4 regions of the Streptomyces sp. NPDC056738 genome follow, and region 1 is predicted to be linked to each of the others. Evidence: riboswitches for the same ligand, from Rfam matches in the RefSeq annotation. Region 1 holds a riboswitch; each other region holds the start of a gene.

Region 1 (7,754 bases):
ACCGCCCTGCGCAACAGCTCGTCCTCCCTCCAGGCGGGAGCGGGTGACGAGCTGACCGGACAGGTCGCCCGGGCCAAGGAGGCCTGGCACGACGCGCTGCTGGAGCGCGGCATCATGCCGTTCCTCCGGGAAGCCCTCGCGGACCCGGGCTCGGCGGCACTGGGCCGCCCCGCACCGGCTGCCCCGAGCCGCATACCGCACCTCGGGTACGGCCGGCCGGGGTTCAGCAGCCCCGACGGCGGACCCGCGGCGGGCCCGCGCCCGAGCTTCTCCAGCCCGGACTTCACCAGCCCGGACTTCGGAGGGCCTGAACACCAGCCCGAGTGACCCGGCTGGCCGACGGCCGGGTTCGAGGCGGGAGGGCCCGCGCATCTGCGCGGGCCCGTACACCCATGCCGGTACGGCCGTTGCCGGTTCGGCCCTTGCCGGTACGGCCGTTTCCGGCCGCCGGGTGCGGGCGGGGCCCTCACACGGCTGGCCCGGGGCGTGCCGACGGCGTCCCGCGGTCCTCCCGCGCCGTCCTCGGGCCGTCTCAGACGATGCCCAGCCGACGCGCCTCCTTCATCCACGACGGGAACTCGGACAGCAACCGGTCGTAGAGCTCCGGATCCGGTACGTGGCTGATGTCGTCGACCGCGAAGAAGCCCACGTTGTCGACGCGCCGCCCCGGCAGGGTGTCGAAGCGCTCCAGAACGCCGTAGTTGGAGCGCCCCAGCCCGACGAACTGCCAGAAGACGGGCTCGTCCACCGCCTCCCGCAGCTCCGTCTCGATCTCCTTGTTGCGGTAGACACCGCCGTCGGAGAAGAAGAGCACCAGCGTGGGATCGGCGGCCGGATTCGCCCGGACGAACGCCCGGACCTCGGCGATCACCTTCTGCTCCTCGTTCTGGATGCCCACCGCCCGCATGTCCACCTGGCCCGGCAGCAGGCCCTTCTTCGGCTTCTTCCGCCGGAACAGGGTCAGTTCACCGACCCGGACATGGTGCTCGAGCCACTCCGGCAGATCGCCCAGGGCGAGGTCGGGCAGCCGGGCGGGGTTCGACGCGAAGGTCCAGGCCTGCATCTCCCCGTCGTCGTCCAACTGGGCCGCCACCGCGGCCATCCGCTCCACGACATCGGCCACGACGCCCTTGGAGTACAGGAACGACATGGAACCGGAAGCGTCCAGGACCAGGATGACGCGGGCCCTGATCCCCACGGCCCCGTGCTTGCGCAGACTGACCGCCACCTGCTCCTTGCGCAGGGAGAGCCGCTTGCGCATGTCCACGGGCAGCCGCTCCTCTCCCTTGACGAGACGAGGAGCCGAGCCGGGAGCAGCGGCCGAGCCGGGAGCCGGGGGTGCCTGGGGCACGGGGGGTGCCGACGGGACCGGAGCGGTCGGGGGCGCGGGGGCCGGCGGGAACGCGGGGGCCGACGGAGGCGGCGGGGGGACGGGAGTGCTCGGGGGCGCCGGGACCGGCGGCAGGGTCGTCGCCGACGGGATGCTCGATGCCGGTGAGGCCGTTCCGGGGGCCGCGCTCCTCGGGTCCGCGCTCCCGGGAGCACCCGGCTCCTCGTCCACGCTGATCCCGAAGTCCGTGGCCAGGCCCGCGAGTCCGGAGGCGTACCCCTGGCCCACCGCGCGGAACTTCCACCGGCCGCCCCGCAGATACAGCTCGCCTCCGATGAAGGCCGTCTCCGTCGTCGCCTCCATGTCGAAGAACGCCAGCTCCTGCCCGGACCCGGCGTCGAGCAGCCTCAGCCTCAGACCCGACAGCTCGCCGAAGGTGCCCCCGTCGGCCGAGGCCCCCAGGACCACCCGCTCGATCTCCGGCTCCAGGGCACGCAGATCCACCTCGACGGTGTCCGTCGTCCCGTCGCCCTCCCGCCGCTTGCCCGAGTGGCGCACGGCGCCGGAGGCATGCCGGGGCTGGTTGTAGAAGACGAAGTCACCGTCGTCGCGCACCTTCCCGTCCGCGCGCAGCAGCAGGGCCGAGGCATCGGCGTCCGGCGCGCCGGGACCTCCGGACCAGCCGAGTACGACCCGCACCGCCTGCGCGGCAACGGGAAGGTTGGCACCCTTGCTCATCGATGTCGGTGTCATGCGCCCAGTCTCCCTGGAGAAGCCGTCGGTGGATCCGACCGATACGCCCGCGCGTGGGAGAAGCCGGCCGCGGGGGAGGAACCGGCCGCGTCCGAGGCGGCCCGGACGAACTCACGCAGGCGTTCGGTGGTGTTGCTCTCCCTCCACACGAGTCCCCGCTCGATCGGCCGGGCGTCGTGAAGGGGTACGTAGGCGATGTCGGGCCGGGGGTAGTACTGCCGCGAGTGCTCCCCGACCGGGAGGACGCCCCGGCCCATCGCGACCAGGGTCAGCATCTCGGAGAACGATCCGCCGACCGGGCCCTTCGGCACGGGTCTGCCCGAAGGAGTGTGGTCCGGTGTGCGGTCCCGCTTGAACCCCGCCGAGGTCACCGCGGGGTACTGCACCACGGGGTGGTCCGCGAGCACCTCCAGGGACAGCCGCTCCTCACCGGCCAGCGGATGACCGGCCGCGACCGCCAGGACCCGTTCCTCCCGCAGCAGGGCGGGCCCGCAGGCCATCCCGTCGAAGGGGAACGAGGCGAGCAGCACGTCGATCGAACCGTCCACGAGACTCGCACGGGAGTTGGAGAGCTGGACCTCCCGCACGTCGACCCGGCAGTCCGGGTGACGCTCACCGAACAGGGCGACCGCTCTGAGAAGCGCGGGCGCCGTCCACTCACCGAGGAAGGCGACCCGCAGCTCTCCGGTGATCCCCCGGCTCGCGTCGGCCGCCCTTCGCACAGCGGCGTCGATCCCGGCGACCAGGGGCGCCAGGTCGTCCGCGAGCTGCCGGCCGATCGGGGTGAGCCGGACGGAACGGCTGGTGCGTTCGAACAGCAGGCCGCCGACCCTGCGCTCCAGCGTCTTGACCACCTGGCTGACCCGCCCGGTCGTGATCAGCAGCCGCTCGGCCGTCCGGCCGAAGTGCAGTTCCTCGGCCAGCGTCAGAAAGGTCTCGATCTCCAGCCGTTCCAGCATGAACCCCCCAGCGTTAAATCTGGCTCAACGGTCGTACAGCGATCATGCCTTGATGGCGTCCGTCCCACGGCGGATCGTAGAAGGCGTCCACCCGGCGGCGGGAGGGAGCCGATCAATCCCCCGGCAGGCGGCACGCACGGCGCCTCCGCACCCGGCTCCGCCCACCGCGTCCACCACACCCATCACACCCTTTCCGAACGGGGACCCCATGACGTCCGCGGACATCACCGCCTATCTGAACGGGCTCGACGGCCCACTGCGCGACATCGGCGAGAGGGCCGGGCGCCTCATCGACTCGGTCCTCCCCGACGGCTCCGGGGCACTGTGGCACGGCCATCCCACCTGGAGCCTCGGGGACAAGCCGGGCCGGACACCGGTCTGCCTGCTCAAGGCCCACACGTCCTACGTCACCTTCGGCCTGTGGCGCGGCCAGGACCTGACCGACCCCTCGGGCCGGCTGGTCGCCGGAGCCCGCCGGATGGCCTCGGTGAAGCTCGGCCGTGCCGACGAGATCGACCCCGACCTGTTCAGCGCGTGGCTTCGCCACGCCGTCGCCCTGGAGACGACATGACCACCCTGCGCGTGAAGGCCTTCGACCACCTCGTCCTCAAGGTCGAGGACATCGAACGGTCCCTGGACTTCTACACCGGACTTCTCGGCCTGGAACCCGTACGCGTCGCCGAATGGCGTCTCGGACAGGCCCCGTTCCCGTCGGTGAGGATCACCGCGGAGACCATCATCGACCTGATCGCCCATGCCCCCGAGGGGTCCAACGTCGACCACATCTGTCTCACCGTGGAACCGCTGGACTGGGACCAGGTCCTCGCGTCGGGATCCTTCACCGTGCTCGAAGGGCCCGTGGAACGCTTCGGCGCACGCGGCACCGCGACCTCGGTCTACGTCCGCGACCCGGACGGCAACACCGTCGAACTGCGCTGGTACCCGCAGGACGTCACGCCGTGACCGGGCCGGGGACCGCGGTCCGGGTGTGCTCCCCGGACCGCGCCCCCGTGGGGTGACTCAGTCGGCCAGCGGCAGGTACACGCGGTTGCCGGCCTCCGCGAACTCCCGGGACTTCTGGAGCATGCCCTCGGAGATCTCCGCGGCGGAGGCACCGCCGGCCGCGTCGGCGCCGAACCGCTCGTTGATGTCCTGGCTGATCTTCATCGAGCAGAACTTCGGCCCGCACATGGAGCAGAAGTGGGCCGTCTTGGCGGGCTCGGCCGGCAGGGTCTGGTCGTGGAACTCCCGCGCCGTGTCCGGGTCGAGAGCCAGGTTGAACTGGTCCTCCCACCGGAACTCGAAGCGGGCGTCGGAGAGCGCGTCATCCCATTCCTGCGCACCTGGGTGCCCCTTGGCGAGGTCGGCTGCGTGGGCGGCGATCTTGTAGGTGATGACGCCGGTCTTGACGTCGTCACGATCGGGCAGGCCCAAGTGCTCCTTGGGCGTGACATAGCAGAGCATGGCCGTGCCCCACCAGGCGATCATCGCGGCACCGATGCCGGAAGTGATGTGGTCGTACGCCGGCGCGACGTCCGTCGTCAGCGGGCCGAGGGTATAGAACGGAGCTTCATCACAGATCTCCTGCTGAAGGTCGATGTTCTCCTTGATCTTGTGCATCGGGACATGTCCCGGGCCTTCGATCATCGTCTGAACCTGAAAACGCTTCGCGACCGCGTTGAGTTCCCCGAGCGTCCTCAACTCGGCGAACTGCGCCGCGTCGTTGGCGTCCGCGATGGAACCCGGCCGCAGCCCGTCGCCGAGCGAGTAGGTGACGTCGTACGCGGCGAGGATCCCGCAGAGCTCCTCGAAGTTCTCGTACAGGAACGACTCCTTGTGGTGCGCGAGGCACCAGGCGGCCATGATCGAGCCGCCGCGCGAGACGATGCCGGTCTTGCGGTTCGCGGTGAGCGGTACGTACGCCAGGCGCACGCCCGCGTGGACCGTCATGTAGTCCACGCCCTGCTCGGCCTGTTCGACGACGGTGTCCTTGTAGATCTCCCAGGTCAGCTCCTCGGCCCGGCCGTCGACCTTCTCCAGCGCCTGATAGAGCGGCACGGTGCCGATGGGGACGGGGGAGTTGCGCAGCACCCATTCACGGGTGGTGTGGATGTTGCGGCCGGTGGACAGGTCCATGACCGTGTCGGCGCCCCAGCGGGTCGCCCAGGTCATCTTCTCCACCTCCTCCTCGATGGAGGACGTCACCGCGGAGTTGCCGATGTTGGCGTTGACCTTCACCAGGAACCGCTTGCCGATGATCATCGGCTCGATCTCCGGATGGTTCACGTTCACGGGCAGCACCGCGCGGCCCGCGGCGATCTCCTCCCGTACGACCTCGGGGTCGACGTTCTCGCGAAGCGCCACGAACTCCATCTCGGGCGTGATCTCCCCACGTCGCGCGTAGGCGAGCTGGGTGACCGGCCGGCCAGGGCGCCCCCGGCGTGGCTGACGCGGCCGGCCGGGGAAGACCGCGTCGAGGTTGCGCAGCCCTCCGCGCGGGGACGTGTGCTTGATCCCGTCGTCCTCGGGACGGACGGGACGGCCCGCGTACTCCTCGGTGTCTCCGCGGGCGATGATCCAGCTCTCACGCAGCGGCGCCAGTCCCCTGCGCACATCGGTGTCGACGGTCGGATCGGTGTACGGGCCGGACGTGTCGTACAGCGTCACGGACTGCCCGTTGGTGAGGTGCACTTGGCGGACCGGCACCCGCAGATCGGGGCGCGTGCCCCCGACGTACGCCTTGTGCCAGCCGATGGACTGCCTGTCCTGGCCGTCCGGAGACGACGGGGAAACCCCGTCCGTCCGTCCGGAGGCAGGCGTGCGTACATCCTTGTCGGTCATCTGACCTACTCCCTACGCCGGCATTACCCGGTAACAGGTTCAGCGGTCGACGCAGCGGCTTCCGATCGCCGATGTTTCATGTGAAACATCGCGAAGACGGAGGTCAGCGTCCTCTCAGCCCGGTGCTCCGAGCTCCCGCGTGTGCAAAGGTGCCTCCACGCTAGCGTCATATTTGGCGCGGTGAACAGAGGGCCCTTGACGTTCTTGCGATGATCGGGCGGTGACGACGACCCGCCAGCACCCGTTCTCCCCGTCCGAGCCACCGCGCCGTCCCGGCTCCGACGGCGGCCACGGACATGGCTCCGGCACCGGCCCCGAGCACCAGCACGAGCAGGGGCACGGGCATGGGCCGGACGGCGATCATCACGGTTCGGGCGACGGCCACGAGCCGGGTTCCCGCGCCGGGCACGGCCGGCCGGTGGGCGCCGGGCACGGGCATTCCCACAGCCACGGTCCCGCAGCCCCGGTCTCCAAGCATCTGCGCAAGGTCATCGCCGCGGTGCTGATCCCCTTCGCGGCGGCGGTCGTGGCGGGTCTCGTGCTCCTGTGGCCCGGCGGCGCCCCGGCCCACGAGCGCACCGGGGTCGGCTTCGACCGGCAGACCCAGCAGGCGACGGTCACGAAGATCGACCAGGTGGACTGCAAGTCCGTGAACGCCTCCTCGGGGGCCTCGACGGGCGACGCCTCCGCCACCGGGGGCTCCCCGGCTCAGGGCCGGGCCGCGGGGGAATGCAAGAAGGCGACCGTCCGGATCGACACCGGGAAGGACAAGGGCCGCACGTTCACCGAGATCGTCCAGCCGGACCAGTCACGGCAGTTGCACCAGGGCGAGAAGGTCGTCGTCGCGTACGAGCCGTCCGCGCCCAAGGACCTCCAGTACTCCGTCACGGACGCCAACCGGAAGCTGCCGCTGACGCTGCTCGCCATCATCTTCGCGGTGGTCGTCGTGGTGATCGGGAGGATGCGCGGCGTCATGGCGCTGGTCGCGCTGGCCATCAGCTTCGTGATCCTGAACTTCTTCATCCTGCCCGCGATCCTGCAGGGCTCGAACCCGCTGCTCGTGGCCGTCGTCGGATCCAGCGCGATCATGCTGATCGCGCTCTACATGTGCCACGGTCTGTCGGCCCGGACGTCCGTGGCGGTGGTCGGCACCCTGCTCTCCCTGGTGCTCATCGGTTTCCTCGGCTCGTTCTTCATCGACTGGGCCGTGCTGACGGGCAACACCGACGACAGCACCGGTCTGATCCACGGCCTGTACCCGTCCATCGACATGAGCGGCCTGCTGCTGGCCGGCGTCATCATCGGTTCGCTCGGCGTCCTGGACGACGTGACGGTGACGCAGACGTCCGCGGTCTGGGAACTGCACGAGGCGAACCCCACGATGGGCCGGCGCGCTCTGTACCGGGCGGGTATCCGTATCGGCCGCGACCACATCGCGTCGGTCGTCAACACGCTCGTCCTGGCCTACGCGGGCGCCGCGCTGCCGCTGCTGCTGCTCTTCTCGATCGCGCAGAGCAGCGTGGACACCGTCGCCAACAGCGAGCTGGTCGCCGAGGAGATCGTGCGGACGCTCGTCGGGTCGATCGGTCTGGTCGCCGCGGTGCCGGTGACGACCGCGCTGGCCGCCCTGGTGGTCGCCGCGGACCGCGAGGGCGGCGCGTCCGTCCCCGCGCAGCCCGCGGCCGACAGGACCCCGGCGCGGAGCGGCAAGGGGCGCCGCCGCAAGCACTGACCCGTCGCACGGAAGCGCTGAAACCATCCTGCACCGGCGGCCCTTGTGAGGAAGCGTTCCTCCGCTCCGGGCCGACGGGGGTCTCAGCCCGCGCTCTGCTCCTCCGTGAGGATGCGGTCGAGCACCGCGTCGAGGGAGG
Region 2 (7,754 bases), on a different contig from region 1:
GCGCGGCGACCGTGCAGCGCAGCCCGTCCGCCGCGGCCACGAGCCGCACCCCGGCGGGCCGTACGAGGAGCGTCCCGGGCCCCTGGGGGGTGCCCTCGGGCACGGGGACCTTGCCCCACGGGGTGTCGGCGACGCCGGCGCCCACCGTCGCCTCGACGACGTTGTCGAAGCCGAGGAAGCGGGCCACGAAGGCGTCCGCGGGCCGCTGCCAGACATCCAGGGGCGTACCGGACTGGGCGATCCGCCCGTCCCGCATCACCACGACCCGGTCCGCGAGCGCGAAGGCCTCGCCCTGGTCGTGCGTGACGGCGAGCACGGTCGTGCCCAGCGCGCCGAAGAGCTGGCGCAGTTCGACGACGAGCCGTTCGCGCAGCGAGCGGTCGAGCTGGCCGAGCGGTTCGTCGAGCATCAGCAGCCGGGGGCTCGGGGCCAGGGCGCGGGCCAGCGCCACGCGCTGCTGCTCCCCACCGGACAGCGAGGCGACGGCGCGGTCACGCGCTCCGGGCAGACCGACGAGGTCGAGCAGCTCCCCCACCCGGGCCGCCTGCCCGTTCTTCGACGTGCCGTGCATCCGCAGCCCGAAGGCCACGTTGCCGCCCACGTCCCGCTGCGGGAAGAGCTGGTGGTCCTGGAACATCAGGCCGACGCCCCGCTTGTGCGCGGGGACACCCCCCTGGTCCCGCCCGTCCAGCAGCACCCGGCCCGCGTCCACCGGCTGGAGTCCGGCCACCGTCCGCAGCAGCGTGGACTTGCCGCTGCCGCTCGGCCCGAGCACGCAGACGATCTCGTGTTCGGCGACGTCGAGGTCGACGGCGTCGAGCACGGCCCGCCCGCCGAAGCGTACGGTCGCGCCCTGAAGGCTCAGCAGCATCTAGAACTCCCCGGTCCGGTCGGTCCGTACCCGCTCCAACAGCAGCAGCGCCACCGCGCAGACCACCATCAGGATCGTCGAAAGGGCCATGGCCTGGCCGTAGTTGAGGTCGCCCGCGCGTCCGAGCAGCCGGGCCACGGCGACCGGGAGCGTGGGGTTGTCGGGGCGGGCGATGAAGACGGTCGCGCCGAACTCGCCGAGGGAGACGGCGAAGGCGAAGCCGGCCGCGATCAGCAGGGCCCGCCGCACCATCGGCAGATCGACCTCGCGCCACACCCGCCACGGCGACGCCCCGAGGACGGCGGCGGCCTCCCGCAGCCGCCCGTCCACCGCGCGCAGCACGGGCAGCATGGTCCGCACGACGAAGGGGACGCCGACCAGCGCCTGGGCCAGCGGCACCAGGATCCAGCTCGCGCGCAGGTCGAGCGGTGGTTCGTCCAGGGCGATCAGGAACCCGAAGCCCACGGTGACCGCGGAGACGCCGAGCGGCAGCATCAGCAGGGCGTCGAAGCCCCGCATCAGCCGGCCGGCGCGGCGGGTGAGGGCGGCCGCGGCGAGACCGCCGATCAGCACGGCGATGGCGGTGGCGGCGAGCGCGTACTCGAGCGAGTTGCCGACCGCCTCGATCGGGGCGACGAGGAAGACGCCTCCGTCGGCGTCGGCCAGGGCCCGGTAGTAGCCGAGTCCCGGGGCGTCGAGGGAGCGCTGGACGAGGACCGCGAGCGGCAGCACGAGCAGCACCGCGATGCTCACGAGCACGCCCGCGAGGAGCGCCCACTGTCCGCCGCCGCGGGGCCGGCGCGCGGTGGTGTCCGGGGCCACCAGCCGCAGGGCGGTCTCGCGTCGGCGTACGGTCGCCGCGTGCACGGCGAGGATCGCGCCGACGGCGGCGAACTGGACGATCGTCAGCACGGCCGCCGTCGTGAGGTCGAAGATCTCGGAGGTCTGCCGGTAGATCTCGACCTCCAGGGTCGAGAAGGTCGGGCCGCCGAGGATCTGCACCACCCCGAACGAGGTGAAGGTGAAGAGGAAGACCATGAGGGCGGCGGCGGCCACGGCGGGCCCGAGCGCCGGCAGCGTCACCTTGCGCCAGGCCGCCAGGCGCGAGGCGCCGAGCATGCGCGCGGCCTCCTCCTGGCGCGGGTCGAGCTGCGACCAGAGCCCGCCGACGGTCCGTACGACCACGGCGTAGTTGAAGAAGACGTGCGCGAGCAGAATCGCCCACACGGTGGTGTCCAGGCGTACGCCCCACAGGTCGTCGAGCAGTCCGCCCCGGCCGACCAGCGCGAGGAACGCCGTGCCGACGACCACGGTCGGCAGCACGAAGGGCACCGTCACCACGGCCCGGAGGATCTGTTTGCCGCGGAAGTCGAAGCGCGCGAAGACGTACGCGCCGGGGAGCGCGACCAGCAGCGTGAGCGCCGTCGAGGCGAGCGCCTGCCAGGTGGTGAACCACAGCACGTGCCGGATGTCGGAGCGGGTCGCGACGTCCCAGACGCGGCCCAGTTGCCAGCCGCCGTCCCCGTGGAGCCCGCGCGAGACGATCGCGGCGACGGGATAGGCGAAGAAGACCGCGAAGAACGCGACGGGCAGCGCCATCAGGGCGAACCGCACCGCGTTCTGTCCGCGGGCCCGGCGCGGAGCCCGGTCGGCACGGTCCCGCCCACCGGGCCCGGCCGGTCCGGTGGTCCTCTCGGGACCGCCGGCCTTCACCGTCCCGTCGGCGGCTACTTCAGTACGAGCGAGGTCCACGACTTGACCCACTGGTCGCGGTCGGCGGCGATCTTCGCGGGCGCCAGGATCTCGGGATCCTTGGCCTGCGGACCGTACTGCGTGAACTCGGCCGGCACCCGCGCGCCCTCACGGACCGGGTAGACGAACATGTTGAGCGGCATGTCCTCCTGGAACTCCTTGGTGAGCAGGAAGTCCAGGAGCGCCTTGCCGCCCTTGGTGTTCTTGGCGTTGCTGAGCAGGCCCGCGTACTCGACCTGCCGGAAGCAGGTGCCGTCCGCGACGCCGGTCGGGGCCGTGGCGGGCTTCGGGTCGCCGTAGATGACCTCGGCGGGCGGCGAGGAGGCGTACGAGACGACGAGGGGCCGGTCGGCCTTGGCCTTCTTGCCGCCCGCGGACCCCGAGAACTCCTCGTTGTACGCCTGCTCCCAGCCGTCCACGACCTTCACGCCGTTGGCCTTGAGCTTCTTCCAGTAGCCCTGCCAGTTCTCGTCGCCGTAGTGCGCGGCGGACCCGAGCAGGAAGCCGAGGCCGGGCGAGGAGGTGGCGGCGTTCTCGGTGACCAGGAGGTTCTTGTACGCGGGCTTGGCCAGGTCGTCGAAGGACCGCGGCGGCGCCAGCTTGTGCTTGCTGAACCAGGCCTTGTCGTAGTTGACGCAGATGTCGCCCGTGTCGATGGGCGTGACCCGGTGCTTGTCCTGGTCGGTCCGGTACTGCGGCAGGACCTGGTCCGCGCCCTTGGCCTCGTACGACTGGAAGAGCCCGTTGTCGAGCGCGCGGGAGAGCAGGGTGTTGTCGACGCCGAAGAAGACGTCGCCCTGGGGGTTGTCCTTGGTCAGGATGGCCTTGTTCACGGCCTGTCCGGCGTCGCCGTCCTTGAGGACGCGGACCTTGTAGCCGGACCGCTTCTCGAAGTCGGCCAGGACGTTCTTCGACACGAGCCACGAGTCGTGGCTGACGAGCGTGATCGTCTTCGAGTCGCCCGAGCCGGCGCTGTCGGACGAGCCGCACGCGGACAGGACGGGCAGCGCGACGAGACCGAGCCCGACGGCCGTGACCGCGAGCCGCCTGCCGCCGCTGGTGTTGGTGATCACTGATTCCTCCTGGGTGACCAGGAAGAGACGCGGCCCTGCCCGGGACCTCTGACGGTTCCCGGGCAGGGCGCAACAGCTTGAGTAAGTGACCGAACTTCCTACCCAGAATGACCTGGGCAAGGTTCAGAGGGTCTGCGGTCTGTCCCGCACTCTCAGCGCTGTGGCGCTCCCCTGTCGGAATATGAAGATGTCGGACGGTGATGTGCCGGGCCGGACTCGTCGACTCGTGGAGCCTTCGGCTCGCGAAGCGGACGAGACGGACCGACTCGGTTCAGACTACCGCTCGGTCGCGGCGAGCTGACCACACGCTCCGTCGATCTCCTGGCCACGGGTGTCCCGGACGGTGACCGTGACGCCGTGGGCGGCGATCGCCTCGACGAACGCCTTCTCGTCCTCGGGCCGCGACGCGGTCCACTTCGAGCCCGGGGTCGGGTTCAGCGGGATGAGGTTGACGTGCACGGGCTTGCCCTTGAGCATCCGGCCGAGCCGGTCGCCCCGCCAGGCCTGGTCGTTGATGTCGCGGATCAGCGCGTACTCGATGGACAGACGGCGCCCGGACCGGTCCGCGTATCCCCAGCCGGCGTCCAGGACCTCGCGCACCTTCCACCGTGTGTTCACGGGGACGAGGGTGTCGCGCAGTTCGTCGTCCGGGGCGTGCAGGGAGATCGCGAGCCGGCACTTGAAGCCCTCGTCCGAGAACCGGTTGATCGCGGGAACCAGGCCGACCGTCGAGACGGTGATGCCGCGCTGCGACAGCCCCAGCCCGTCCGGCTCCGGGTCGGTGAGGGCACGGATCGCGCCGACCACCCGCTTGTAGTTGGCGAGCGGCTCGCCCATCCCCATGAAGACGATGTTGCTCAGCCGCGCCGGACCCCCGGGGATCTCGCCGTCACGCAGCGCCCGCATCCCGTCGACGATCTGGTGCACGATCTCGCCGGTCGACAGGTTCCGGTCGAGGCCGGCCTGTCCGGTGGCGCAGAACGGGCAGTTCATCCCGCAGCCGGCCTGCGAGCTGATGCACATGGTCACCCGGTCCGGGTAGCGCATGAGCACGGACTCGACGAGCGTGCCGTCGAAGAGGCGCCACAGGGTCTTGCGGGTGGTGTCCTGGTCGGTCGACAGGTGCCGCACGACCGACATCAGCTCGGGAAGCAGCGCCTCCTGGAGCTTGCCGCGCGAGGCGGCCGGGATGTCCGTCCACTCGGCGGGGTCGTGCGCGTACCGGGCGAAGTAGTGCTGCGAGAGCTGCTTGGCACGAAACGGCTTCTCACCGATCGCGGCAACCGCCTCTTTGCGCTCGGCGGGCGTGAGATCGGCAAGGTGCCGCGGCGGCTTCTTGGCTCCGCGCGGCGCGACAAAGGTGAGTTCTCCGGGCTTCGGCATAACCCTTCCAGTGTCGCAGATCAATACCACCGGCCCGGGCCAGAGCGGGGTGGGGGCGGTCACCTGCGGGCGCCGTCCGTCGGCGTCGGTCGACCTGGGACGGCCCGGAGACGGCCCAAAACTCGGCGGGCCCCGGTCGGCCATCCCCCGGCAGCGGCACCACCACCCATCACTCCAGTTGCACGGGAGCGACGGGGAGCTGTTCCCTGTACGGCCAGGTGAAGGTGCGGTCGGGTTCGAGGTGGGCGTCTCCCCAGTGGATGGCGTGGATGCCGTTTTCGGCGTCGGCCGTGAAGAACACGCAGACCAACCTGGTGGAGGCTCCCAGCTCCTCGAAGGCCTCGTGCAGCCCCAGGTACTCCTCGGTCGCCAGGTCCTCATCGACATCGAACAGCGTTTCCGGAGGCTGTGGCCCGTGGGCCCGTAACAGCCGGTGCCGAGTCGGCGACGCGTTGGCAGGCAGCCGGGCTCGGTCCAGGGGCCTCGGCCGGTCCGCGTACCGGAAGGGGAAGAGTGCGTGATCGTTGATCACCGCATACTCATACCCGCGCACATCGCGAACGGCTTCCTCCAGCTCGCGTGCCGTCTCCGCCAGGTTCTCGCGCACCAGGCCCGCAAGGGCGACACCGTACGGACTCCGCTTCTTCAGTCCCGCGGCGAGGTGCGCGGCATGGGCCTTCGCATGTGCCTCTGCCAGCCGCACCGGGATCGCGGCGGCCAGGGCGCCGGCACGCCTCCCGAACCGCTCGACGGCCCAGGCCGACGGCCCTACCGGATAGCCACCCAACACCGACATGCAGTGCCCCCTCCCCCAGGTCCCCGCCTCTGAACTGTGTGACACGCACCCGAAGGACCCACAAGGGGGCGATCCGGCCAGTCCGCGACCGAGCATCGCTCTGACCTGATGCCGAGCTCTCGACGCCTGTCGACGTTGGTCACCATCGAGCGCCCTCGCTTTGCTTCGTGAGTACGCGTACTCATGCGCGGCGCCCCTCAGGGTCAGCATGCTGGGGTGCGCGCGATCGGCGGACTGGCATCTGCGAACAGATCGGGGTGGGCGTGGAACGCGGGAGTGCGCCGTATGTTGGCGCGCAGGTGATGGTCGGCGTGTTGCTGCTCGCCTGCGACCTGGTGGTCATTACCGGCCTGTGGTTCGGTTACGGGCTCGCGGGATGGACCGACGACGGCAGCATCGCGCCCGAGGCGCAGATGTTCGCACGGCGAGCAATGTGGTGCTTGGCCGGTGGCGCCGTGGTCACGGGCGTTGGCCTTCTGGCCCTGCGATGGCGCATTCCCGGCGCGGTGCAGCTCATCACCCTGGGGATCGGAGCACTCAAGTTCCAGGCCCTGGCCGCCCCTCACTAGCGCTGGGCCCAATTCTTCAAGCCGGCGAGCACCGGGCGGAACGACCACCACCTGGTCCGGGCCCGGAGACGCCGCCTGATCGGTCGGTGCGGAAGACGGGATAGGCGACGTCGACAGACCTGCGCGCACCCTGCCACACCGATCCCAATCGCACTCGGAGGCCCCTCGCTGCGAACTGCGGGTACGACGGTCAGTGAGGTCTGCTTGGCTGGTCCCGCGATCGCGTGTGGGTGCTGACGGCTGACTCGGGTCGCGACGGTGGCTGTACCTCGCTGCACTACGGCACGAAGGGCTCTGCTTGGATCGGCCCATGATTTCTGTCGGCACCCCGGACGAGACGCAAGAGAAGGCGCAGCTTGCGGTCTGGTTCGGCGGGGCGTCCTTGGCGTTGTGGTTCTGCTGTCCGTTCTGGATACTGGTCAGCTTCGTCGCGCTGCCGCTGGCGCTCGTCGGCCTGGTGCGGGCCTTCGTCGAGTACCGCGCATCAAAGTCGGGGCGAGCGAACGGGACGCGAGCTGTCGTGGGCGGCGTGTTGTCCCTCTTGGGGGCAACAGCCGCGGTCGCTTACATGATCTTCCTGGCCACCCATCCTGATCTTCCCGTCCAGGGGTAGCCGCCTCATCAGTGACCTGCTCGATGCGGGTCAGGCGGACGAATGGGCCCACCGTTCAGGAGCGAGGTTGGGCGACCGCGTGCATGACCTGCGGATTCCCCAGACCCGAATGGCTGTTCCGTCAGCGGGCTTCCAACTCTTCGGCCCGTCGCACGAGTTCCGCCGCGATGGCATCCCCATCAGGCCCGTGCAGCCACAGATTCTCCGCGGCCTCCCGCAGAAGAGCCGACTCGTCCGGCCTCTGCAACAACAGAAGGCGATAGGCGAGATTACGGATCCACACCGGGAGATGGCCGTCGACGATCTGTGGACAGAGCTCCCGCAGCATCGAGAGGATCGCGTCGGCATCAGCGAAGGTCAGCTCTTCGACGAAGTAGTGCTCGCGATGTTCCTGACCGCACGCCGGTGTCGGACGGTACTCGTCTCCGTAGAGACACCGGGCGTGCTCGGTCAGCGTGCTGTGCATGCGCCGCAGCCTACGACGTCATGATGTGCCAGCCGGAAACTAGGCGCGAGGCGTGGTCACTTGCTGCCAGCCGTCGGTGGATCGCGTCACGAACATCACGCGATAGACCTCGCGGGTCCACACCGTTGCGCCTTCCCCGTGGTCGGGGAGTTCCTCGAACGCCTCGCTCTCCGAGTCGTAGCTGTACTTGCGGCCTTTGGCGTCCCGGACCATCCACTCTCTGCCGGGCAT
Region 3 (7,754 bases), on a different contig from region 1:
GTGGCCCAACTGGACGGTGCTGGCCGAACGCGAGCCGTACCCCTCGGTGGCGCACAAGAAGCTGCTGCGCACCCGCAGGGCCACGACCCTCGCCGAGATCGCCGCCTGGGAGCTGCGCGACACGCGTCTGACGGCCCTCCTGGAGAGCCACGCCCTGGCGTACGGGCTCGACCCGCGCACGGCACCGGCGAGCGCCGCCGTACTGCCGTACATGGACCACGCCTTCGGCACCTGGTACGTGCGCGGCGGCATCCGGGAGCTGGCGCGCGCCATGTACGAGCGGTGCCTTGAGCGCAGGGTCGAGTTCAGGTTCGCCACCGCCGTCGAACGGATCGTCGAGAAGGACGGCCGGGTCGTCGGGGTGGAGCTGTCACGGGAGCGCTCGGCTGCCGCCGGAGCGGAGAGCGGCCCGGGGGCGCCCGGGTCCGGCTCTGGTTCTGGCTCTGGTTCTGGCTCCGACTCCGGCTCCGACTCCGACTCCGGGGAACTCTTCGAGCAGGCGGACTTCGTGGTCGCGGGCGTGGCGCCGGACGCCCTGGACGGTCTCGTCGGCGGGGCGGCGCTCCGGGGCGCCGACGAGGTGCCGGCGCGGCGGGGCGGGGCCAGCAGGCTGACGGTGCTGCTCGCGCTGCGCGGCGCGCGGCCCGCCGGGACGGCGCACCGCACGGTGGTCCACTCGGCCGACCGCGACGGCGAGCTGGCCCGGCTCTTCGGGGAGCACCCCGGGGTGCCCGCCGCGCCGACCGTCGTGGTGCACCGTCCGGACGATCCGGCGCTCGTCCCGGACGCGGAGCACGAGGCGGTCACGCTGACCGTCACGGTCCCGTCCGGCGCCGAGGTGTCGGAGGAGGACGTGGAGCGGGTTCTCGACGCCGCCGAGCGGGCCCTGCCGGATCTGCGCGACCGGCTCCTGTGGCACGAGGTCCGCACCCCGGCCGACATCGCGGAGGCGACCGGCGCGGCGGGCGGCGCGGTTCCCGCACCGGCGCTCGCGGCGGCGGACGGCCGGCTGCTGCGCCCGTCGAACTCGACCCGGATCGGGGGACTCTTCGCGGCCGGAGGCTGGGCGCATCCCGGTGGTGGTCTGCCGCACGCCGGGATGTCGGGCGCTCTGGTGACCGGTCTGATCGTCGAGGGGCCGGAGTTCCAGGGCTCGCAGTGAACGGCTCGGCGGGCCGCGGCGCGGGGAGGACCCTCGGCCGCCGTCCCGCCGGTCAGTAGCGGTACTGCTCGTCGTACCCGGCGTTGCCGTTGCCGTTGGTGTTGCCCTGGTACGGGTACTGCTGCTGCTCGGGCGGGAGTTCGCCGCCGTACTCGTCGGTGCGCTGCTGCGGCACCCAGACGCCGCCGGCCGGGGTCTCGCCGCCGTAGGTGCCGGTGGCGTACTGGTCCTGGCCGTAGTTCTGCTGCTGCGCGTACCCCTGGTCGCCGCCGTTGTAGGCGCTCTGGTCGTACGTGCCGTTCTGGTAGGTCTGCTGGCCCGTGTACGGGTCGGTGTAGCCGGCGTACTGCTGCTGGCCGTAGCCGTACTGCTGTTGCTGCTGGTCGTAGCCGGTGTAGCCGTCGTACGCGTAGGCCTGCTGGTTCTGACCCGTCGCGTAGGCCTGCTGGTTCTGACCGGTGGAGTAGGCCTGCTGGTCCTGGGACGGGGACGCGCCGGCGTAGGACTGGTCGGTGGCCGCGGCGTACGCGCCGGAGTCGTAGACCCCGTAGGAGCCGGTGTCCTCGGGCAGCGGCTGCGGCTCGTACACCGACGTCGTCTCGGCGGCCGTGGGCTCGGCCGGCTCGGGGGGCGAGAACCGGTCGGACGGGGCGGGCGTGAAGACGTCGTCCTCGTCGGCGTACTGGTCCTCGCGCCGGTAGGCGGCCACCTCGACCTCGTCGAGCTCGGGGGTCTCCTCCGCCTCGTCCGCGTCCTCGGGCTCACCGCGGCGGCGCTTGCTGAGCTTGCCGGGCCTGTCCTCCGCACCGGGGCCGTTGATGGCCCAGCCCTGCGCGAAGCCCTGGCGGAACGACAGCGTCACATAGGTCTGACCGACGGTGAAGGCGGCCGCGCCCAGGCCGATGACGACGACCGAGTGCATGAGGACGCCGAGGACCACGCCGAGGAAGCCCACGAAGGCGAGCAGCCGGAAGCGCAGCCGCGCCTTGTACTGCAGCAGCACTTCGCCGAGCAGCCACAGCGCGACAATGCCGAATGCCAGATAGAGGACCGTCAAGCCCATGTACGCCCCTCTCCCAGTGGCCGCTACGCAGTGTGTCGTACGCGGGTGCGACCGGTCTAGGCCTGCTGCGGGTGATGCAGGCCCAGATTCTCGTAGATTTCCAGCGTCGCGGTGGAGTTGTTGAGCGTGATGAAGTGCAGCCCGGGGACACCCTCGGTCAGCAGCCTCGCACAGAACTCCGTCGCGAACTCGATCCCAATGGAGCGTACAGCCGCCGGATCGTCTTTGACTGTGAGGATCCGCTCTTTCAGGACGTCCGGGAATGAAGCATTCGAGAGTTTGGGCAGCCGTTCCAACATCTTCACACTTGTCACGGGCATGACTTCCGGGATGACCGGGGTCGCGCAGCCCGCCGCGTCGACGCGGTCCCGCAGCCGGAGGTAGGACTCCGGCTGGAAGAACATCTGGGTGATCGCGTAGTCGGCGCCCGCGCGGCACTTGTCGACGAAGTGCGAGACGTCCAGATCCCACTCCGTGGACCGGGGGTGCATCTCCGGGAAGGCCGCGACCCCGACGCAGAAGTCTCCGGATTCCTTGATGAGGCGCACCAGTTCGGCCGCGTAGGTCAGGCCCTGGGGGTGCGGGACCCACTCGGCCATGGGGTCCCCGGGCGGGTCGCCGCGCACGGCGAGCATGTTGCGGATCCCCGCGTCCGCGTACTGCCCGATGATGTTGCGCAGCTCCGCGACGGAGTGGTTGACCGCGGTGAGGTGCGCGACCGGGGTGAGGGTCGTGTCGAGGACGATCTGCTCGGTCTCCTTGACCGTGCCGGCCCGCGTGGAGCCGCCGGCCCCGTAGGTCACGGAGACGAAGTCCGGGGCCACGGCCTCGACCCGCCGCAGGGCGTTCCACAGGTTCCGCTCGCCCTTGGGGGTCTTCGGCGCCGAGAACTCGAAGGAAAAGGTCTGTTTGCCGGTCGCGAGCATGTCGCGCACGGTGCGTGCGCGATCAGTCCTGGTGGATGCAGATCCGAGGGCCATACCCGCAGGTTAGCCAGAGGGCGTCGGTCACCCAACCGAACCGCTGACTTTTGTCCGATCTGTCGATTTCTTGTCCACCCCTCGGACAGCGGCCGGCCGGACCCCCGGACGGCCGCCGCGCCGATCGTGCGCACAGCCACCCCGCGGACAACCACCGCACCGGACGCCTCCGCGCGCGGGCGCCGGGCCTCCGGCCTGCCGCGACCGCCGGACCTCAGACGTCCCGCAGCCGCTTCGCGAACTCCGCCGCCGCGGCGCCCGGGTCGTCCGCCTCGGTGATCGCCCGGACGACGACGACACGGCGGGCGCCCGCTTCGAGCACCTCGTCGAGCCGGCCGAGATCGATGCCGCCGATCGCGAACCACGGACGCTCGGTGCCGAGGGCGGCCGTGGCGCGGACCAGGCCGAGCCCGGGTGCGTGGCGGCCGGGCTTGGTGGGGGTGGGCCAGCAGGGGCCGGTGCAGAAGTAGTCCACGCCCTCCTGTACGGCGGCGGCCCGGGCCTCGGCCTCGGAGTGCGTGGAGCGGCCGACGACCACCTCGTCGCCGAGGATCGCGCGGGCCGCGGGAACGGGGAGGTCGCCCTGGCCCAGGTGCAGGACGCCGGCGCGGGCCGCGTGCGCCACGTCCGCCCGGTCGTTGACCGCGAGGAGCTTGCCGTGCCGGGCACAGGTGTCCGCGAACACCTTCAGGTGCTCCAGCTCCTCGCCCGCCTCCATGCCCTTGTCACGGAGCTGCACGATGTCCACGCCGCCCGCCAGGACGGCGTCGAGGAACGCGGCGAGGTCGCCCTGGCGCCTGCGGGCGTCGGTGCACAGATAGACGCGGGCGTCGGCGAGGCGGCCCCGGGCGGTCGTGGCGGCGTTCTCGGGCATGCGTGGTCCCCCGTTGTCGGTGCGCGGGGAGCGCGGCGGCCGGGAGGGTCCCGCCGCCGTGCTCCCCGTGCCGGACGGTCTCGATCAGGTCAGACGGCGAGCGCCTGGGCGCGACGCTTCACCTCCGTGCCGCGATTCTCGCTCAGGGCCTGCGCGGGGGTGCCGGGCAGGGTCGGGTCGGGGGTGAAGAGCCACTCGAGGGCCTCTTCGTCGGAGAAACCGTCGTCCCTCAGGAGCGTCAGGGTGCCGACCAGGCCCTTGACGACCTTCTGCTCGTCCACGTCGATGAAGTCGGCGGGGACGTGCAGTGCGCGGTTCTCACCACGGCGTACGGCGATGAGCTGGCCTTCCTTGACCAGCTGCCGGACGCGTGTCACCTCGACGCCGAGCTGTTCGGCGATGTCGGGGAGGGTGAGCCAGGCGGGGACGAGAGCATCGGTCTTTGCGTCAATCTCGGTCACGGGACAAGCCTGCCATCCCGGACCGACAGCCGGAAAGCCGAGGGCGTCCGACCCGGGGTGACGGGACCGGGACGTGATCAGGCGGTGGCTCCCTTCAGCGGCCTCGACGGGTCCGCGAGCAGCACCGGATCCATCGCGGCACCCGCCTCGATGAGCCGGCGCCCCTGGGCGAGATCCCTCGGGCGGCCCACCGCCAGCAGGGCGACGAGCCGTGTCTCGCGGAGCCAGCACACCGACCAGGAGGCGCCCGAGGGGTCACCGCGCCACACCAGGGTGTCGGCGGGCGTGTGGTGGCCGACGTACTGCACGAAACGGCCGAACTGCTCGGACCAGAAGTACGGCACGGGGTCGTAGGCGGCGGGCGTCTCGCCGACGATGTTCAGGGCGACCGTGCGCGGGCCCTGGAGGGCGTTGTCCCAGTGGTGGACGAGAAGGCGTTCCTCGTAGCGGCCGGACGGGAAGGAGGCGCAGTCGCCGACCGCGTAGACGTCGGGCAGCGAGGTGCGCAAATGGTCGTCGGCGACGATCTCGCGGTGGGCTCCGAGTTCGATGCCGGAGCCGGCGATCCAGGCGGTGGCGGGCCGCGCGCCGATCCCGACCACGACGGCGCCCGCGGGCACCCGGGAGCCGTCGTCCAGGATCACCGCGCCGGGTTCGACGCGCTCCACGCGCGCGCCGGTGCGCAGCGAGGCCCCGCTGTCCGCGTACCAGGCGGCCATCGGGGCGGCCACCTCGGGCGGCAGCGCCCCGGCGAGCGGCCGGTCGGCGGCCTCGACGACGGTGACCGCGCAGCCCGCCTCGCGCGCGGCCGTGGCGAACTCGGCGCCGATCCAGCCCGCTCCGACCACCACGATGTCGTGCTGCCGTGCGAGTACGGGACGCAGCCGGTCGGCGTCGTCGAGCGTGCGCAGCAGATGCACGCCGGGCACCCCTTCGGCGCCGGGGAGCCGGATCGGTTCGGCGCCGGTGGCGACGACCAGGACGTCGTACGGGACGGCCCCCGCGTCCGTGTCGAGTTCGTGGTCGCCGGGGCGCACGCCGAGCGCCTCGCTGCCCAGCCGGAGGTCGATGTCCAGGGCCTCGAAGTCGATGTCGAAGGCGGAGCCCTCGGCCTTGCCGAGCAGGACGGCCTTGGACAGCGGCGGCCGGTCGTAGGGCTGATGCGGCTCCGCGCCGATCAGCGTGACGGTGCCCGTGAAGCCCTGTTCGCGCAGGGCGACCGCGGTCTGCACCCCGGCCATGCCGGCGCCCACCACGACGACCCGTCGTGCCGTGTGCCGCCGCGGCCGGGACGGGGACTGTGCCTGCGTCTGATCGCTCACCTGATCACCATAGACACGTGACGATCCGTCAGTCAGCGGACGTGCTCGGTGACCTCTTGCACACGGCCGGTCCCGACCGGTTCCTCCACCACGCTCGTCCCGGCGCCCGGCTGCGACTCCCACGTCCAGGTCTCCTCCAGCCGCACCCGGCCGTCGGGCAGTTCGACGACCAGGGACACGCAGTGGCCGGACGCGGTGGTGCCGTCCCGCTTGAGCTGCACGTACCGGAAGTCGAGGCGGTCGCCCTCACGGGTGCCCACGAGATGTCCGCGGACGACGTCGCCGCCGGCGTAGTCGGCCCAGACCACTCCGTCCTCCTCGTGGTAGGTGAACCGGGTGCGGGTGCCCACCTGGCCCGGCGCCTGGTCGGCGACGGGGGCGAGCACGAGGCCGTCGAGCGGTCGCGCCATGGGCGGAGGCTCCCTTACTGAGACGGACGGGGGCGGGCTAGGGTGGCCAACGTAAAGCACTCGCGGGAGCCCGGACGCACCGGGCTGAGAGGGAGGCTGGGCGGCCTCCGACCGTACGAACCTGATCCGGGTCATGCCGGCGAAGGGAGGGGCTGGACGCCCATGCCGTCTGCACGTTCGTCGGACGTCCTCGTCGTCGGGGGCGGAATCATCGGTCTGGTGACGGCCTGGCGGGCCGCGCAGCGCGGGTTCACCACCGCGCTCGTGGACCCCGAGCCGGGCGGCGGCGCCGCGCAGGTCGCGGCCGGGATGCTGGCCGCCGTCACCGAGCTGCACTTCGGCGAGGAGACCCTGCTGGGCCTCAACCTCGCCTCCGCGCGCCGCTATCCGGACTTCGCCGCCGAGCTCACCGAGGCGGCCGGACAGGACCTCGGTTACCGCCGGAGCGGCACGCTGGCCGTCGCGCTGGACGCCGACGACCGGGCCCATCTGCGCGAACTGCACGCGCTCCAGGTCCGCTCGGGGCTGGAGTCGGAGTGGCTCAGCGGCCGTGAGTGCCGCCGTCTGGAGCCGATGCTCGCGCCCGGCGTGCGCGGGGGCCTGCGGGTGGACGGCGACCACCAGATCGACCCGCGGCGCCTCGCGGCGGCCCTCGTCACGGCCTGTGAGCGGGCCGGGGTGGTCATGCACCGGACCTGGGCGGAGCGGCTGAGCGTCGTACGGGAGCGGGCGGCCGGCGTCGTCACCGCGGACGGCACCGCCCTCGCCGCGGACCGGGTGGTGCTGGCCGGGGGCAGCCTCAGCGGACGCCTCGCGGGCGTCCCCGAGGACGCCGTGCCACCGGTGCGCCCGGTCAAGGGTCAGGTGCTGCGGCTGACCGTGCCGCGGCGGTACGCGCCCTTCCTGAACCGGACCGTGCGGGCCGTGGTGCGCGGCAGCCACGTCTACCTGGTGCCGCGCGAGAACGGCGAGCTCGTGGTGGGCGCGACCAGCGAGGAGCTGGGCTGGGACACCACCGTGACGGCGGGCGGCGTGTACGAGCTGCTGCGCGACGCCCACGAGCTGGTCCCCGGGATCACCGAGCTGCCGCTCACCGAGACCCGCGCGGGGCTGCGCCCCGGCTCGCCCGACAACGCGCCGCTGCTCGGCCCGAGCGCCCTGGACGGGCTGCTGCTGGCCACCGGGCACCACCGCAACGGCGTACTCCTGACGCCCGTGACCGGTGACGTGATGGCCCACGTGCTGACCACCGGCGAACTCCCCGCCGAAGCCCGCCCCTTCACGCCCCTGCGCTTCGGCGCCACCGCCCTCACGGAGCTGCCCGTATGAACATCGTCGTCAACGGGGAGCGGCGGCGGATCGACGCCGGGACCGCTCTCGACGCGCTCGTCGCGACCCTCACCGCCTCGTCGTCCGGGGTGGCCGCCGCCCTGAACGAGACCGTCGTCCCGCGCGCGCAGTGGCCGTCCACCGCGCTCGCCG
Region 4 (7,754 bases), on a different contig from region 1:
CAAGTACCCGGAGCTGACCATCCGGGTCTCCGGGTACGCCGTCAACTTCGTCCGCCTGACCCGTGAACAGCAGCTCGACGTCATCAGCCGCACCTTCCACGGAACGCTGTGAGGACGGCCACGACGGGCCGGATCCACTCCTGGGACCTGTCCACCGGCGTGGACGGTCCCGGGACCCGGTTCGTCCTCTTCGTCAGCGGCTGCCCGCTGCGCTGTCTCTACTGCGCGAACCCCGACACCTGGCACATGCGCGACGGCCGGGAGGCCACCGTCGACGAGGTGATGGCCGAGATCGAGAAGTACCGGCCGTTCGTCACCGCCGCCGGGGGAGGGGTGACCGTGACGGGCGGCGAGCCCCTCCTCCAGCCCGCCTTCACCGCGGCGGTGCTGCGCCGCTGCAGGGAGGCCGGACTGCACACGGCCCTGGACACCTCCGGGTTCCTCGGCGCCCGCGCCACCGACCGGCTCCTCGCGGACACCGATCTGGTGCTCCTCGACATCAAGTCCTTCGACGCCGACGCCTACCGCAAGCTCACCGGCGGCGCACTCGCCCCCACACTCGACTTCGCCACACGACTCGATCGCCTCGGCGTCCCGGTGTGGATCCGCTACGTCCTCGTCCCCGGCCACACCGACGCGCCCGAGCCCATCGAGGGACTCGCCTGGTTCCTCTCCGGGCTCGGCAACGTCGACCGCGTGGACGTCCTCCCCTTCCACAAGCTGGGCGCCGCCAAGTACGAAGCCCTGGGCATCCCCTTCCCGCTGCGGGACATCCCCGTGCCCGGACCCGACCTGACCGAACGCGTCCGGGGCCAGTTCAGGTCCCAAGGACTGACCGCGCACTGACCTCCGCGCGGGGAAAATCCCGGGCCGATCCACCGCGACCCGGGGCAGGATGCCCCTGTGAACCACGTCCTGAGCGGTCTCGCCGCCAACCCGGCCCTGCCCTCCGAACTGGTCGACCGGCTGATCGCGGTCGCGGACGGGGACCTCGCCCGAGACCTCGCCGGCCGGGAGGACCTCAGCCACGCACAGGCGGTCGCCCTCTTCGCGCGCGACCCGGACTGCGGCGTGCCGCTCGCCCACGCCGGGAGGCTGACGGCCGCCGACGTCGATCCGGTCACCCGGCCGGACACCGCCCTCGCCCTGCTCGACGAGGGGTCCGGCAACCCCGACTGGGCGCGCCTTTTCGCGGGCGACCCGATGTCGGAGCGCCGGGAGAAGCTGGCGGCCTGTCCGGGCCTTCCGGCCGACGTGGTGGACAGGCTCGCCGCGGACCCGGATCCCGGCGTCGTCGCGGAACTCGCGCTGTGGACCACACCGGAGACGGCCGCGCGGCTCGCGGAGCATCCGCACGCCCTGGTCCGCCGCGCGGTGGTGTGCAACGAGGCGACACCCCCGGACGTACTGGCCGCGCTCCTCACCGGAGAAGGACTGCCGCCCGCGCGGCACTGCCGCGTCTGCGACCGCGAGGCGACCCCCTTCACCCACGATCCGGAATGCCCCCGGACGGACTGCGACCTGGGTCCGGGTGACTCCTGCGACGGTTCCCACGAGTCGGCCGTCCACGGGATGCGGATCGCGGCGCTCGGCAATCCGGCCACGCCCACGGAAGCGGCCGCCGGCTTCGCGGACCACCCTTCGGTGCTGCTGCGCCTGACGCTCGCCGCCCGCGAGGACCTGCCCCCGCAGGTGTGCGCCCGGCTCGCCACGGACCCCGTGCCCGGCGTCCGTGGTGACCTCGCCGAGAACCCCGCGATCGGCGAGGACGTCATCCGCGTACTGGCGCGGGACGGCGACGTATCGGTACGCCGGGGCCTCGCGCGGCATCCCCGCGTCCCGTTCGACGTGCTCACCGAACTGGCCCGGACCGCCAAGGTCGGGGCCACGCTCGCTCCCCGTGTCGCCGCCGCGACGCCCGCCGAGCTCGCGGACCTGGCCCGGTCGCCGGACCCGGCGGCCCGCATGCTCGCGGCCCAACACCGTGACCTGCCGCCCGGGATACGCGACGCGCTGGCAAGTGACGCCGACGCGAAGGTGGTCAAGGCCGTCGCGCCACACCCCGGCCTCTCCGAAGGACAGTTGAGGGCGATGGCCGACCGGCACGGAGTCCGGGTGCTCGCCAGGGTGGCGGCCAACCCCGGTGCGAGTCCGGGTCTGTTGGAACACCTGACCCGTCAGGCGCCACCGGTGCCGAAGGCCCTCCGGGAGGTCGCCCGGCACCCGAACGCGCCGGTCGAAGCCCTGCTCTCCTGCCTCGCGGACGACCGGGCGAGGCCCGTGGCCGCCGCGCACCCGGCCCTGCCGCCGGCGGTGATCGTGGACCTGCTCGCCGACCCCGACCGGCAGGTGGCGGAAGCGGCGGCAGCCAACCCGTCCCTGCCGCCCGCCGTGATGGCGCGACTCGTGACCGCGGCCGACGAGACCCGCGCGAGCGCCGGTCGAGACGTCCGGCGGTCATGACGGGCGGGGCCGGACCTCCGTCACGACGGGGCGGGGCGGTCCATCCGTCACGACCGGGCGGGCCGTGCGTCCGTCGCAACGGATGCACGGCCCGCCCCGCGCTCAGTCATCTCCCGACCGGATTCACAGCATCTCGGTCTCGCCGCGGGACGCCTCGCCCCACAGCGTGTGGAAGCTGCCCTGACGGTCGGTGCGCCGGTAGGTGTGGGCACCGAAGAAGTCGCGCTGGCCCTGGGTGAGGGCGGCCGGCAGGCGGTCGGCGCGCAGCGTGTCGTAGTAGGACAGCGCCGCCGAGAACGCGGGCACCGGGACGCCCCTGCGGGTGGCGATGGAGACGACCTCGCGCCACGGGACCTGGGCGTCCTTGATCTCGGTGGCGAACCCCGCGTCGGACAGCAGGCTCACCAGGCCCGGGTCGACGGCGTACGCGGCGCGGATGCGGTCGAGGAACGCCGCGCGGATGATGCAGCCGCCGCGCCAGATCTTCGCCACCTCACCGAGGTCGATGTCCCAGCCGTACTCGGCGGCGGCGTCCAGGATCATCTTCCAGCCCTGGTCGTAGGCGATCAGCTTCGAGGCGTACAGGGCGTGTTCGACCTGGCTGGTGAAGCGCTCGGCCTCGGTCCCGGACAGGTCCCAGTGGGTGCCGCCGGGCAGACCGCGGTAGGCGGAGCGCAGCGCGTCCTGGCTGGAGGCGGCGCGGGCGAAGGTGGCCTGCGCGATGGCGGTGACCGGGGAGCCGAGGTCCAGGGCGGTCTGCACGGTCCAGCGGCCGGTGCCCTTCTGCCCCGCGGCGTCCACCACGATGTCGACGAAGGGCTCCCCGGTGGCGGCGTCCGTGTGCGCGAGCACCTCGGCGGTGATCTCGATGAGGTACGAGTCGAGGCGGCCCTTGTTCCAGCGCCGGAAGATCTCCGCTATCTGCGGCGGCGTGTAGCCCCCGACGCGGCGGAGCAGGTCGTAGGCCTCGCCGATCAACTGCATGTCGGCGTACTCGATGCCGTTGTGCACCATCTTGACGAAGTGACCGGCGCCGTCGGTGCCGATGTGCGTGGCACAGGGCTCGCCGTCCACCTTGGCGCTGATCGACTCGAACATCGGGCCCAGCGAGGCGTACGACTCGGGGGAGCCGCCGGGCATGATGCTCGGCCCGTTGAGGGCGCCCTCCTCGCCGCCGGACACGCCCGCGCCGACGAAGTGGATGCCGCGCTCGCGCAGCGACTGCTCACGCCGGCGGGTGTCGGAGAAGTGGGCGTTGCCCCCGTCGATGATCATGTCGCCGGTCTCGAGCAGCGGCGCGAACTCCTCGATGACGGCGTCGGTGGCCGCACCCGCCTGCACCATGATCATGAGGCGGCGCGGGCGCTCCAGCGCCGCCACGAAGTCCTCGGCCGACTCGGCCGCGACGAAGGCGCCCTCGTGTCCGAACTCCTCGACCAGTGCCTTGGTGCGCGCGGGTGTGCGGTTGTGGACGGCGACGGTGTAGCCGTTCCGGGCGAAGTTGCGGGCCAGATTGCGGCCCATCACGGCGAGCCCTGTGACGCCGATCTGTGCGGTCGCCTTCATGGTGTGCTCCTTGGATCCGGATCTGCCTGTCCGCGTACCTGACGGGCGAGCAGACGACTGTCGCTGTGCCGATCAGTACGCCGCCAGGAGCCCAGGTGTTCACCTTTCGGCACAGGAGCTGTGGGGGGACGGCGGAACGGGTGCCGGCCGCCGGGCGCCGGGGCGCGCCGAGGTCAGCCGTCCCGGCGCAGCCGCCATCCGTGGTCCACCGGTCCGATGCCGGCGCCGAGCGCGAAACCGGCCTCGATCGCGGCGGTCACGTAGGCCTTGGCCCGCCGTACCGCCTCCGGCACGTCGAGGCCCTCGGCCAGTCCCACCGCGACGGCCGAGGCGAGCGTGCAGCCCGTGCCGTGCGTGTGCCGGTTGTCGTGGCGGGGCGCGCGCAGCCAGTGCTCGGCGGTTCCGTCGGTGAGCAGGTCGACGGCCTGGCCCGGCAGATGACCGCCCTTCACCAGCACCCAGCGGGGACCGAACGCGAGCAGCAGGTCGGCGGCCCGGCGCATGTCCGGCTCGCCGTCCACCTTCACGCCGGTGAGCTGGGCGACCTCGTCGAGATTCGGGGTGGCCACGGTCGCGCGCGGCAGCAGCCGGGTCCGTACGGCGTCCAGGGCGTCGTCGGCCAGCAGCCGGTCACCGTGCTTGGAGACGCTCACCGGGTCCACGACGACCGGGGCGCCCACGTCGGTCAGCAACTCGGCGACGGTGGTGACGAGTTCGGGCGAGGAGAGCATCCCCGTCTTCACCGCCTGGACGCCGATGTCGTCGACGACGCTGCGGTACTGGGCCCGTACCGCTTCCTCGGACAGTTCCCAGGCCCCCTGCACGCCCACGGAGTTCTGCGCGGTCACCGCGGTGAGCACGCTCATCCCGTGGGCGCCCAGCGCGAGCATGGTCTTGAGGTCGGCCTGGATTCCGGCGCCTCCGCCGGAGTCGGATCCGGCGATCGTCAGGACGCGGGGAGGGGTGGTCATGGGGTGTTCCTCTCGGAAACGGCTTCGGGCACGGGGGCCCTGACCGGCTGAGCGACGGGCGGCCCTCAGACGCGGCGGCGCAGCCGCAGCGGGGCGTAGAGGGCGAGGGCGACGAGGAACGCCACGTAGTAGGAGAGATCGGCGCCGTGCAGTGCGTCGGCCACCGGACCGACGTACAGGCTCGTGTCCATGAACGGCACGGCCGCGCCGAACGCCGCGACGAAGGCCACCAGCGAGGGCCACGCCGGGCGCGGACGGGAGAGCTCGGCGGCGACGTCCACCGGGGCGCCTCCGCGCTCCCGCTTCCGGGCGATCCAGTCGACGACGACGATCGCGACGAACCCGGGAATCCAACAGCCCACGAACAGCAGCACGTTCTGGAAACGCGCCGTCGTGTCGGCGGCGTGCATCCACAGCACCAGCGGGAAGCCGAGCGCCGCGGCCAGGGCCGCCGCGACCGGTCGCGGGATCCGCACCCCCAGGGTCTGGAGGGCCAGCGAACCGCTGTAGTCGTTCATCGCGTTGCTGCACACGGCGGCCAGCGCCACGGCCAGCAGCCCGAACGCGCCCGCGGCACCGCCGCCCAGCAGCACGTCCACGCCCGCCGCCGTCTGGTCGGTCAGCACCGAGGCACCCCACAGTCCGAGGACCTGCACGGCGACGAAGGAGGCGACGAGTCCGAGCAGGGTGCACCAGAACATGCGCGGGCGGGACGTCGTCCGCGGCAGATAGCGGCTGAAGTCACCGGCGTACGGCGCCCAGGACAGCGACAGGCTCAGCGCGATGGTGCTGGTGAGGACGAACGCGCCGGCACGGTCGGCGCCGGTGGCGGACCCGGTCGTCGCGGGGTGGACCCCGTCGAGCATCCGCCAGGCGATCACCGCGAAGGCCACGGCGAGCACGAACGTCATGACGATCTGGAGGCGGTGGATCGCCTCGTAGCCGAGGACACCGAGCGCCCCCTGCGCGGCCATCATGACCAGGACGCCGAGCCAGAACGGCCAGCCGCACAGCCGTGCCAGCGCGTCCCCGCCGAACAGGCCGATCAGCGCGTCCCAGGCGACCGAGGACAGCCACTGGAGCGTGCCGGGAAGCACCACGGACGGGCCGAACGCCAGCCGTGCGAGGGGGAGTTGGCCCGTACCCGTGAGGCCGCCCCAGGTGCTGAGGTAGGCGGTGGGCAGCGCGCCGAGCACGGTCCCGAGGACGACCGCGGCGAGCGCGGTGGTGAAGTCGAGGCCGAGCGCGATCCCGATCGTGCCGGTGAACACGCCCGTCATCGTCAGGTTCGGCGCGAACCAGACGGTGAAGAGGCGTCCCGCCCCGCCGTACCGGTTGCTCTCGGGGACCGGTTCGATGCCGTGGCCCTCCACGCGGAGGTCGCCGGGTGCGGCCGGCATCCGTCCGTCGAAGACGGCAGGCCGGCTGTCGGCGGGCAGCCCGCCGGGAACATGCGCCAATGGCATGAAGACATCCCTCCGCCAGTATGAACTGGTTCAGGTTCGACGGGTGTGATCTCAGCCCTCGGACGGGGCACCCCGTGTCCGGTACGACGGACACCCTAACCGTTCCCCGCGACGCGGCGGCAGGGGGTCCTCACTCGCCCGGACCGGCGTACGCCCGCGCGTGCTCCGGTTCATTCGAACGGCGCGGGCGGGCCCGTTCACAGCGCGGCGCGTGCCGCCCCTCGGTAGTGTCGGAAGTGATCGCCGCTCGCTCTGCGCTCCCGGGTTCCGGGCCCCGGTGGCAGGGCCGAAGGAGGCAGGGTGCCGTGACCGTGATCTCCCTGAAGTCCGCGCAGGTGCGGGAAGGTCTCGTCCTCCCGTACGCCGAGGCCGGCTACCCCAGTGGTACGCCGGTCGTGTTCGTGCACGGTCTGGCCGACTCCTGGTGGTCCTTCGAACCCCTCCTCAGGCGCCTTCCGGCGTCCCTGCACGGATACGCGCCCACACAGCGCGGGCACGGCGACGCCGGCCGGCCACCGGAGGGCTACACCCCCGACGACTTCGCCGCGGACCTGGTGGCCTTCCTGGACGCGGTCGACATCCCCCGGGCCGTCCTGGTCGGGGCGTCCAGCGGCGGTGTACCGGCCCGGATCGTCGCCGGCAGCCACCCCGACCGCATCGCGGGTCTGGTGCTGCTCGGTGTCCCCGGCACCCTCGCGGACAAGCCGGCGGTGACCGGCCTGGTGGCGGCCATGGAGGACCTGGCCGATCCGGTGCCCCGCGCCTTCGTCGAGGACTTCCTGGCCGACACGGTGGCCCGACCGATCGCCCGGGGGTTCGTCGAGACCATGGTCGAGGAGAACCTGAAGCTTCCCGCGCACGTCTGGAAGGACACCGCCCGCGGGCTCCTCGACGCCGATCTCCGCGCGACCCTCGGCGGCATCCTCGTGCCCACACTCGTCATCTGGGGTGAACAGGACGAATTCCTGCCGCGCGAGGACCAGCAGACCATCCTGGACGCCGTCCACGGCGCCGACTTCCTCGCCTACCCGGAGACCGGGCACTCCGTGCACTGGGAACAGCCCGAGCGCGTGGTCGCCGACCTCACCGCCTTCGTCTCGCGGATCGAGCACCCCGGCACCCGAACCGGCGGCGGCTGACCGCACCCTGCGGGTGCGCGGGACTCGCCGGGTGCCGCGAGGGAACCCGTCCGGTCCGGGCCGCGCTCCCTGACGTGATCCGTACCGTCGTCACCCCGCCGACAGGTCTTTGCATGGCATGCTCATGCTCCCCACAGGAAGGGATCACG

What was found. Region 1 has a riboswitch for thiamine pyrophosphate ahead of thiC (phosphomethylpyrimidine synthase ThiC). Riboswitches for the same ligand answer to the same signal wherever they lie in the genome.
Region 2: another riboswitch for thiamine pyrophosphate. It lies ahead of ACFRIC_RS27285 (thiamine ABC transporter substrate binding subunit); the one in region 1 lies ahead of thiC (phosphomethylpyrimidine synthase ThiC).
Region 3: another riboswitch for thiamine pyrophosphate. It lies ahead of thiO (glycine oxidase ThiO); the one in region 1 lies ahead of thiC (phosphomethylpyrimidine synthase ThiC).
Region 4: another riboswitch for thiamine pyrophosphate. It lies ahead of ACFRIC_RS35670 (purine-cytosine permease family protein); the one in region 1 lies ahead of thiC (phosphomethylpyrimidine synthase ThiC).

What each region holds. Positions count from the first base shown of each region.
Region 1 is NZ_JBHTZF010000004.1:190,215-197,968, forward strand. It holds gene ACFRIC_RS11930 (hypothetical protein) at 1-327, shown strand, start outside; gene ACFRIC_RS11935 (VWA domain-containing protein) at 533-2,083, opposite strand; gene ACFRIC_RS11940 (LysR family transcriptional regulator) at 2,080-3,042, opposite strand; gene ACFRIC_RS11945 (DUF1801 domain-containing protein) at 3,251-3,613, shown strand; gene ACFRIC_RS11950 (VOC family protein) at 3,610-4,005, shown strand; gene thiC (phosphomethylpyrimidine synthase ThiC) at 4,063-5,883, opposite strand; TPP riboswitch at 5,876-6,032, opposite strand; gene ACFRIC_RS11960 (YibE/F family protein) at 6,104-7,615, shown strand; gene ACFRIC_RS11965 (SsgA family sporulation/cell division regulator) at 7,699-7,754, opposite strand, start outside.
Region 2 is NZ_JBHTZF010000011.1:110,798-118,551, forward strand. It holds gene ACFRIC_RS27275 (ABC transporter ATP-binding protein) at 1-871, opposite strand, end outside; gene ACFRIC_RS27280 (ABC transporter permease) at 872-2,623, opposite strand; gene ACFRIC_RS27285 (thiamine ABC transporter substrate binding subunit) at 2,599-3,696, opposite strand; TPP riboswitch at 3,774-3,879, opposite strand; gene rlmN (23S rRNA (adenine(2503)-C(2))-methyltransferase RlmN) at 3,973-5,079, opposite strand; gene ACFRIC_RS27295 (hypothetical protein) at 5,249-5,875, opposite strand; gene ACFRIC_RS27300 (hypothetical protein) at 6,187-6,444, shown strand; gene ACFRIC_RS27305 (hypothetical protein) at 6,755-7,057, shown strand; gene ACFRIC_RS27310 (hypothetical protein) at 7,179-7,523, opposite strand; gene ACFRIC_RS27315 (hypothetical protein) at 7,563-7,754, opposite strand.
Region 3 is NZ_JBHTZF010000003.1:32,190-39,943, forward strand. It holds gene ACFRIC_RS07545 (phytoene desaturase family protein) at 1-1,162, shown strand, start outside; gene ACFRIC_RS07550 (hypothetical protein) at 1,215-2,225, opposite strand; gene metF (methylenetetrahydrofolate reductase [NAD(P)H]) at 2,282-3,205, opposite strand; gene thiE (thiamine phosphate synthase) at 3,420-4,079, opposite strand; gene ACFRIC_RS07565 (Rv2175c family DNA-binding protein) at 4,169-4,540, opposite strand; gene ACFRIC_RS07570 (NAD(P)/FAD-dependent oxidoreductase) at 4,618-5,862, opposite strand; gene ACFRIC_RS07575 (hypothetical protein) at 5,895-6,272, opposite strand; TPP riboswitch at 6,325-6,437, shown strand; gene thiO (glycine oxidase ThiO) at 6,435-7,601, shown strand; gene thiS (sulfur carrier protein ThiS) at 7,598-7,754, shown strand, end outside.
Region 4 is NZ_JBHTZF010000018.1:56,861-64,614, forward strand. It holds gene pflB (formate C-acetyltransferase) at 1-112, shown strand, start outside; gene pflA (pyruvate formate-lyase-activating protein) at 109-846, shown strand; gene ACFRIC_RS35655 (hypothetical protein) at 904-2,463, shown strand; gene gndA (NADP-dependent phosphogluconate dehydrogenase) at 2,587-4,029, opposite strand; gene thiD (bifunctional hydroxymethylpyrimidine kinase/phosphomethylpyrimidine kinase) at 4,203-5,000, opposite strand; gene ACFRIC_RS35670 (purine-cytosine permease family protein) at 5,066-6,466, opposite strand; TPP riboswitch at 6,457-6,551, opposite strand; gene ACFRIC_RS35675 (alpha/beta fold hydrolase) at 6,772-7,605, shown strand.